4 regions of the Serratia bockelmannii genome follow, and region 3 is predicted to be linked to each of the others. Evidence: predicted binding sites of a transcription regulator. Region 3 holds the regulator's gene; each other region holds the start of a gene.

Region 1 (2,203 bases), 2.1 Mb from region 3:
TGGAATCTGTTCGGCGATGTCCTCGCCGACAAGCTGTCGCGCCTGTATCGCTTCCTGTTTGCCTTCGCCATTCGACGCGGCTGGGTGAAAGAGTAACCGCACAACATGACAGGGGCGTTACCGCCCCTGCTTTCACACCACGCCAGTAGTCACACAGAACGTCCGCGTTTTTCCCGCTCCCAGCATCACTCCCTCACCCTCTGGCGCATTCGGGCGGCAGTTTGCCGGCTGGATAAAGGAAAGCAACTGCCTGTTGCCCTGGACAGCGATGCGCCGGAAACCATAGTTGAATTGTTCGGTGGCAAAACGCGTCACATAACGCCGGCCCTGCGGCGCCAGCATAAAGAATTCGGCCTGATCCACGTAGCGCGTCAGATCGTCGGAGCACAACAGTTCCTGCCCGATCGTATCCCCTAACAAAGCCGGCGTCGGCAGGTTCTGGCGGAATACCGCATCAGGAATGCAGTCATAGTTGAGGCCGCAAACATAGCGCAGCGGCTGCGGCCGCTCGGCCTGATTGGTGACCTTCATCTCTATGGCGAATTGCGCGCTCTGGGCCGCCAGACGCAGCGCCGGGCCGATGCGCCAACGCCCGCCCGCCCGCTCCCCCTCGCCGTGCAACGTCAGCTCATCGCCCGCCAGCTGGATCCACACGCGTTGCATCTGCAGCGGCTCACCGTCCTGATGCGGCCAGGCGGGATAGAACGCAGCGTCGTCAGCGCGCTTTCTGCCGGCGCCCCGCACGCTGCGGCGGCCCGACTTCAGCGAGTAACCGTCAAACTCAGCGTCCCAGATCGCGAGGCCCTGATACGGTAAAACCGTCAGCGCGCCACGGCAGTTCGCCAGCGTTAACATCGGCCCACGTTCTGCGCAGCGATGCGCGCTCACCGCAAAATCCGCATTGCGGAACAGTTCCTGCCGATGCGCCCCGAAAGCTTCAGGAGCCAGATCGATGTTGATCTTCATCTTTTTTCCCTCGACGTTTCGCCCGCGCAGGCCGCGAGCCACAAAATGTTATTTAAATAACAAATGAAACGCCTTTAAGCTATACCTATAACAGCATTATAGCGACGATCGGATCGACATTTTTTAAACAGCACTAGGTTTATCGGCATCGGAATGTTATTATTTTCACATTCCTCACTCCGTTTACTGTCTTAACCTCACTAAGGAACCGCGATGACCACCGAAAACATCGATTACGCCAGCTATGTCGACCACACCCTGCTGGCCATGGACGCCACCGAAATGCAGATCGCCAAACTGTGCGAAGAAGCACAGCAGCACAACTTCTATGCGGTATGCGTCAACTCCGGCTACGTGCCACTGGCGGCCCAGCTGCTGCAAGAAAGCACCGTGAAAGTCTGCTCGGTGATCGGTTTCCCGCTGGGTGCCGGCCTGACCGTCGCCAAGGCCTTTGAAGCCAAAGCGGCGATCGCCGCCGGGGCGCAAGAGATCGATATGGTGATCAACGTCGGCTGGTTGAAAAGCGGCCTGCTGGACGAAGTGAAAGCCGATATCGCCGCCGTGCGCGAGGTTTGCGCGGCGATCCCGTTGAAGGTAATATTGGAAACCTGCCTGCTCAGCGATGCGCAGATCGTCCAGGTTTGTGAAATGTGTCGCGAACTCGATGTCGCCTTCGTGAAAACCTCCACCGGCTTCAGCACCGGCGGCGCTCGGGAAGAGCACGTCAAACTGATGCGTGAGACTGTGGGCAGCGAAATGGGCGTGAAAGCTTCCGGCGCCGTGCGCGATCGCACCACCGCCGAGAAGATGATTAAAGCCGGCGCCACGCGCATCGGCACCAGCTCCGGCGTCGCCATCGTATCCGGCGCCCAGCCGGCGGCGGGCAGCTACTGATCGTCGGCTTGCCCTGACGGGCATGGCCATACACTCCGATGCGGGACAATACGGGCGGCTGATGCGGCCCGATATTGCCCCGCATTGTTGTGTTTAGCGCCGGAAATGCCGGCACGCCCCTTTACCTCTACTACCTGTGGGAAGACGGATCTATGGAAACGCGGCGCGAAGAACGTATCAACCGGTTAGTTCAGGCGTTAAAACGCGCTGACAAGATCCACCTGAAAGAAGCCGCCGCGCTGCTGGGGGTCTCGGAGATGACCATTCGCCGCGATCTGAGCGCCGAACCGGCGGCCGTGGTGTTGCTCGGCGGCTACGTGGTGACCGATCCGCGCAGCAACGG
Region 2 (2,203 bases), 590 kb from region 3:
GCTTGTTCGGCAGGATGTACTGCATGAAGATCTGCTTGGCGGTCAGCTCTTCTTCGTCTTTTTCGCTGTAGTCGTCCGGGTAGTCGTTTTTGTACTCTTCAATCGGCGGCAGGCCGCAGGATTGCGGGGTATCGCGCATCAGGGCGAAAGCGATCAGGGCCACCAGGATGGCGCCGAAGGCCGGCATGTACAGCGCCGCGTGCCAGTCGTTGAACCAGGCCATGCCCAGCAGGAACAGCAGCGGCGGCAGGCCGCCACCCACGTTGTGGGCGCAGTTCCAGATGGAGACGATGCCACCGCGTTCTTTCTGCGACCACCAGTGCACCATGGTGCGGCCGCACGGCGGCCAACCCATGCCCTGGAACCAGCCGCACAGGAACAGCAGAACGAACATCACCGCGATGCTGGAAGTTGCCCACGGTACGAAGCCCATGAACAACATCACCGCCGCCGCCAGGATCAGGCCGGCAGGCAGGAACACCCGCGGGTTGGAACGGTCAGAGACCGAACCCATGATGAATTTGGAGAAGCCGTAGGCGATAGAGATGCCCGACAGCGCGAAGCCGAGGTCGCCGCGGCTGAAGCCTTGTTCGATCAGGTAAGGCATGGCCAGGGTGAAGTTCTTACGCACCAGATAGTAGGCGGCGTAACCGAAGAAGATCCCCAGGAAAATTTGCCAGCGCAGCTTACGGTAGAGCGGATCTACCTTATCGCTCGGCACACGGGCGATGTGTGCGGCTGGCTTAAAAATACTCAACATGAGCGCCTCCGATGGCTTTATCTGTTATCACATCAATATGACCTTTTACGTTCATTTGATGATTGAGCGGATATCGAATGTGGTGTTTTTGTGTTCCATAACGAGCGCCATTGTCATCAAATACGCCTGGTGTCGCTGTGACGAATGGCGCAATTGTTACACTTTCATGAAACCACGGCGGATTTTGAGCGATTCGTTAACGTTATGAAATAGAAAAACGTCCAAAAATCGTGATTATGATCACATTGATGGTTTTTTGTGGTCATTTTTATTTCGTTTTATGTTCGTTATTGTTCCTTATCAAACAAAGACCCCAATAACCGTGGCTCAATAGGCTCATAACTACCGATCCTGAGGGAGCGACATGAGCAGCTATTTTGACGGCGGCGAAACGGATGTGATCATCATCGGCGGCGGCGCCACCGGCGCAGGCATTGCCCGCGACTGTGCGCGGCGCGGCCTGCGATGCATTTTGCTGGAGCGCCACGACATCGCCACCGGCGCCACCGGCCGCAACCACGGTTTATTGCACAGCGGCGCGCGCTATGCGGTGACCGACGGCGAGTCGGCGCGCGAGTGCATCGAAGAAAACCGCATCCTGAAACGCATCGCGCATCACTGTATCGAGCGCACCGACGGGCTGTTCATCACCTTGCCGCAAGACTCGCTGGACTATCAGCAGCAGTTTATCGCGGCCTGTCGCCAGGCCGATATCGACGCCGAAGCGATCGACCCGCAGCTGGCGCTGCGGCTGGAGCCGGCGGCTAACCCGGCGCTGATCGGCGCGGTGCGCGTACCGGACGGCACCGTCGATCCCTTCCGGCTGACCGCCGCCAACATGTTGGACGCGCGCGAGCACGGTGCGCAGATCCTGACCTACCACCAGGTGGTGGGATTGTTGCGCAGCGGCGATCGGGTAACGGGCGTGCGCGTTTACGACCATCAGAATCAGCGGCGCTATGAGCTGCACGCGTCTGTGGTGGTCAACGCCGCCGGTATCTGGGGCCAGCAGATCGCCGAATATGCCGATTTACGCATTCGCATGTTCCCGGCCAAGGGAGCGCTGCTGATCCTCGGCCATCGCATCAACAACATGGTGATCAACCGCTGCCGCAAACCGGCGGACGCCGACATCCTGGTGCCGGGCGACACCATCTCGCTGATCGGCACCACCTCGACCCATATCGACTACGACCAAATTGACAACATGCTGGTGACCCCGCAGGAGGTGGACATTCTGATCCGCGAGGGGGCGCTGTTGGCGCCCACCCTGGCGCAGACCCGTATTCTGCGCGCCTATGCCGGGGTGCGGCCGCTGGTCGCCAGCGACGACGATCCCAGCGGGCGCAACGTCAGCCGCGGCATCGTGCTGCTCGATCACGCCGCCCGCGACGGGCTGGAAGGGTTTATCACCATCACCGGCGGCAAGCTGATGACCTACCG
Region 3 (2,203 bases):
CGCACCAGCAGTGGCGGCAGCGCGGTCTGCGGATCGGTGTGCTGAGTCAGCAGGGAGTATTTGGCTTCGAAGTAGTCCGCCAGTTCCAGATAGAGCTGGCTGAGCGTCTCGCGCATCGGTTGCTCTTTCCACAGCCGGAACCAGAACCAGGTGAATAAGCCGTACCAGACGGTGCCGATCGCGTACAGCAGCGGCGCCTGCCAGACAGGCACCGTGCCGGCCGTGCTGAGAGCGAAGATGGCGGCCACCAGCGCCGCCGGCAACAGCCGGGCGTGCAGCGGGCTGATTTCGCCGGTAACGCCGAGCAGCAGCGCCAGGCCCAGCATCAGCGCCGGCAGCGGCACGTGCCACAGCAGTGCCTGTTGCAACAGCACGCTGCTGAAGGCGAACAGCGAGCCGCCGACGATCAGCCGTTTAAAGAAGCGCTTATGCGGCGTGTCCAGACCGGCGATATTGCAGCAGGCGGGCACCAGAGAGAACATCAGGCCGAGCTGCAGCTGGCCTATCAACAAGCCAAACAGCACCGGTAGGCACAACACCAGCGTTTGTCGCAGTGCGTAGTTGATTTCCGGGTGGTAGATCAGGCGGCGCCACATGGCAGAGAGCAGACAAAAAAACGGCGCAGATTGCGCCGTTTCTTCAGGGATTAACGGGTGCCGTAGACGACAATGGTTTTGCCGTGGGCGGAAATCAGGTTTTGATCTTCCAGCATTTTCAGAATACGGCCAACGGTTTCACGCGAGCAGCCGACGATCTGGCCGATCTCCTGACGGGTGATCTTGATCTGCATGCCGTCCGGGTGAGTCATGGCGTCGGGTTGCTTCGCCAGATTCAGCAGGGTTTGCGCGATGCGGCCGGTCACGTCCAGGAAGGCGAGGTTGCCCACTTTTTCGGAGGTAACCTGCAGGCGGCTCGCCATTTGGGCGGACAGGCGCATCAGGATGTCCGGGTTCACCTGGATCAGCTGGCGGAATTTCTTGTAGGAAATTTCGGCCACTTCACAGGCGGTTTTCGCGCGAACCCAGGCGCTGCGCTCCTGGCCTTCTTCGAACAATCCGAGCTCGCCGATGAAATCCCCCTGGTTGAGGTAGGACAGGATCATCTCTTTACCTTCTTCATCCTTGATCAGCACCGCGACGGAGCCTTTCACGATGTAGTAAAGCGTTTCGGCCTTTTCACCTTGGTGAATCAGCGTACTCTTCGATGGATATTTGTGGATATGGCAATGAGACAGGAACCATTCGAGAGTAGGGTCTGTTTGCGGTTTGCCGAGAACCATTCGCTGTTATCCTCTGTTGTTATCGCTGCCTTGTGTCACAGGGGTCAGAGTTCCCTGTAAAACCCGCCTGTAGCCGCAGTCATGAGCGAGGGCTACCGGCAAGTTTTGAGGCGTGTCATAAAAATACGCTGTCGCTCTAGCATATTAACTTGCCGTAAGCGCTGCAAGCTACATTCTGTTAACATACCGGTAAAGGAGCCTTTCTCTGGGCGTTTCCCTGAAATTCAGTGTCCCGGAAAGATTTATTGCGGCTCTGTTTGTAGCACAGAGTAAGGCGGGTGTCTCGTGTTGTCTCGCTTCAGCATGATTAGCATCAGGTTACGTTGCCTGTTTCTATGCGAAAGCGTACTCTGATTTTAAGAAATTAACCGGAGTGACCAGAATGCAGGCAAGAGTTAAGTGGGTGGAAGGGTTAACGTTTTTGGGTGAATCGGCCTCCGGCCACCAGGTGCTGATGGACGGCAACGCCGGCGATAAAGCGCCGAGCCCGATGGAAATGGTGCTGATGTCGGTGGGCGGCTGCAGCGCGATTGACGTGGTGTCCATCCTGCAAAAAGGGCGCAACGACGTGCGCGACTGCGAGGTGAAGCTGACCTCCGAGCGCCGTGCAGAAGCCCCGCGGTTGTTCACCCATATCAATCTGCACTTCATCGTCACCGGTCAGGATCTGACTGACAAAATCGTAGAGCGTGCGGTGAACCTGTCGGCGGAGAAATACTGCTCGGTGGCGCTGATGCTCAACAAGGCCGCCACGGTGACCCACAGTTTCGAGATCCGCCAACCGGCGTAATCGAGACGGAGCGCGGCCCGCCGCCGCGCTCAACGCATTTATTCGATCTTCTTGCCTTCCAGCAATCGCTGCACCAGCGGCGCCATGATCAGCTCCATCGCCAGCCCCATCTTGCCGCCCGGCACCACTAACGT
Region 4 (2,203 bases), 1.9 Mb from region 3:
TGCGCGTAATAACCGATACGGGCATTTTCCGACCACTTCACGGTGCCGCTGTCCGGCTGCGCGTCGCCCACCAGCGTTTTCAGCAGGGTGGTTTTACCGATGCCGTTGGCACCCAGCACCGCGACCTTCTCGCCCACTTCCACCATCAGGTTCAGCTTGTTGAACAGCGGGCCTTCGTCGAAGCCCTTGGTGAGCGCTTCCACTTCCAATGCGTTACGGAACAGCTTTTTGTCCTGCTCGAAACGGATGAACGGGTTCTGGCGGCTGGAGGCTTTCACCTCTTCCAGCTGGATCTTGTCGATCTGGCGGGCGCGCGACGTGGCCTGCTTGGATTTGGAGGCGTTGGCGCTAAAGCGGCTGACGAACGATTGCAGCTCGCTGATCTGCGCTTTCTTCTTAGCGTTGTCCGCCATCAAACGCTCACGCGCCTGGGTGGCGGCGGTCATGTATTCGTCGTAGTTGCCCGGGTAGACGCGCAGCTCGCCGTAGTCTAGATCCGCCATGTGGGTGCAGACCATGTTCAGGAAGTGACGGTCGTGCGAGATGATGATCATGGTGCTGTTGCGTTCGTTCAGCACCTGCTCCAGCCAACGAATGGTGTCGATGTCCAGGTTGTTGGTTGGTTCGTCGAGCAACAGGATTTCCGGATCGGAGAACAGCGCCTGCGCCAGCAACACGCGCAGCTTGAAGCCCGGCGCGATTTCGCTCATCGGGCCATAGTGCTGTTCCACCGGAATGCCCACGCCAAGCAGCAGTTCACCGGCACGCGCTTCGGCGGTATAACCGTCCATTTCGCCGTAGGCCACTTCCAGGTCGGCTACTTTATAGCCGTCTTCTTCGCTCATCTCCGCCAATGCGTAGATGCGGTCGCGCTCTTCCTTCACCGCCCACAGTTCGGTGTGACCCATGATCACGGTGTCCAGCACGCTGTACTGCTCGAAGGCGAACTGATCCTGACGCAGTTTACCCAGGCGCTCGTTCGGATCGAGGAACACGTTGCCGCCGCTCGGCACCAGATCGCCGCCGAGGATTTTCATAAAGGTGGACTTGCCGCAGCCGTTGGCGCCGATCAGGCCGTAACGGTTGCCGCCGCCGAATTTAACAGAGATGTTTTCAAACAACGGCTTACTGCCGAACTGCATGGTGATGTTGTTAGTGCTTAACACAGCGCTCGCTCTTTATACATAGGGAATGTGATTTGGCGCGCATTATGCCACAACGGGGTGCAGAGATCGCGGGAAGTTTCGGTGACATTTTGAGCGTCAGGCTGGTGCCGTTTGCCGGTGGGCATTGGCTTGCGTAAAAAAAGTCTGCTCGATTCGCGCTTCATATTGAAAAGGATTTCTATGAAAAGCGCAAAGCAGATAGCCAACGACATGGCGGATGCCGTAAACATTGACAGCAATTTAGTGCGCGGGTTTGCACAAGGTTTTATCAGCGTACCGGTCGATTTCTACTACCTGGGCTACGACTATATTGATACTGAAAACATATGGTTAAACTCGCAAGATAAAGAGCGATTTATCAGACTCATCAAGTCAGGCCTGGCCAATAAAGCAAGCATCGAGAAAGTGGCTCATATCTTCATCGAAAACTTCGCCAGTAAGGTCAAGTTTGAAGATGTTAAGGACATGACCATAAGAACATCAGGCAAACTCATCGGCAAATTCGCCTTTAATCAGTTAGCCACCGCAAACATGGGATATATATTCTCTAAACAAATCATCCCACGGCTTGTCTCCGGTGTTGCCGTTGGCTCAATTCTCACCGCTGGGGCAAGCATATCACGCTCTGTCTATACATCACGCGACTTGAGGGCAAGAAACTCACGGATGTATGATCAACTCAGACGCCTGGGAAACCTCGATCTGCTGTACTTTCTGTTAGAAAACAAAGTCCGACCATTCGAGGATGCCGTCTCGGTTTGGGAAAGAGATCGAAAGAAATTCAACCAAATTTGTCAGTACTTTTTTGCAAAGGTTAACGTATGAAGAACTTTATGCTGGCGGCTTTATCCAGAATTATTCAGGGCATTGGGTGCGGCGTTGTGGCCCTCTCGCTGTTAGCCATTGTCTGGTTCATGTTTTATTCCGACGATAGTTTTAAGTATCTGTGGGTTGCGACCTCCATAGCTGGAATTTTCTTAGGGTATTTCATTTTCAGGTTTGCGGTTAAAAAAATACACGACGGAAGCCCTGATTAA

The links. The regulator CRP, encoded in region 3, controls carbon source genes, mostly activating them, when cyclic AMP is high. The targets are predictions, from matches to a motif close to ATGTGANNNNNNTCACAT.
Region 1: the regulator CRP is predicted to act here: its motif matches at 1,120-1,137, upstream of deoC (deoxyribose-phosphate aldolase).
Region 2: the regulator CRP is predicted to act here: its motif matches at 989-1,006, upstream of glpT (glycerol-3-phosphate transporter).
Region 4: the regulator CRP is predicted to act here: its motif matches at 1,192-1,209, upstream of ACSJLU_RS07570 (ABC-F family ATPase).

The regions. Positions count from the first base shown of each region.
Region 1 covers NZ_CP196512.1:1,696,600-1,698,802, reverse strand. The annotation lists gene ybjG (undecaprenyl-diphosphate phosphatase) at 1-96, shown strand, start outside; gene ACSJLU_RS08155 (hypothetical protein) at 133-966, opposite strand; gene deoC (deoxyribose-phosphate aldolase) at 1,180-1,860, shown strand; gene deoR (DNA-binding transcriptional repressor DeoR) at 2,013-2,203, shown strand, end outside.
Region 2 covers NZ_CP196512.1:218,246-220,448, forward strand. The annotation lists gene glpT (glycerol-3-phosphate transporter) at 1-760, opposite strand, end outside; gene glpA (anaerobic glycerol-3-phosphate dehydrogenase subunit A) at 1,125-2,203, shown strand, end outside.
Region 3 covers NZ_CP196512.1:4,845,204-4,847,406, reverse strand. The annotation lists gene ACSJLU_RS23080 (YccS/YhfK family putative transporter) at 1-596, opposite strand, end outside; gene crp (cAMP-activated global transcriptional regulator CRP) at 647-1,279, opposite strand; gene ACSJLU_RS23070 (OsmC family protein) at 1,662-2,069, shown strand; gene ACSJLU_RS23065 (phosphoribulokinase) at 2,108-2,203, opposite strand, start outside.
Region 4 covers NZ_CP196512.1:1,561,992-1,564,194, reverse strand. The annotation lists gene ACSJLU_RS07570 (ABC-F family ATPase) at 1-1,166, opposite strand, end outside; gene ACSJLU_RS07565 (hypothetical protein) at 1,347-1,991, shown strand; gene ACSJLU_RS07560 (hypothetical protein) at 1,988-2,203, shown strand.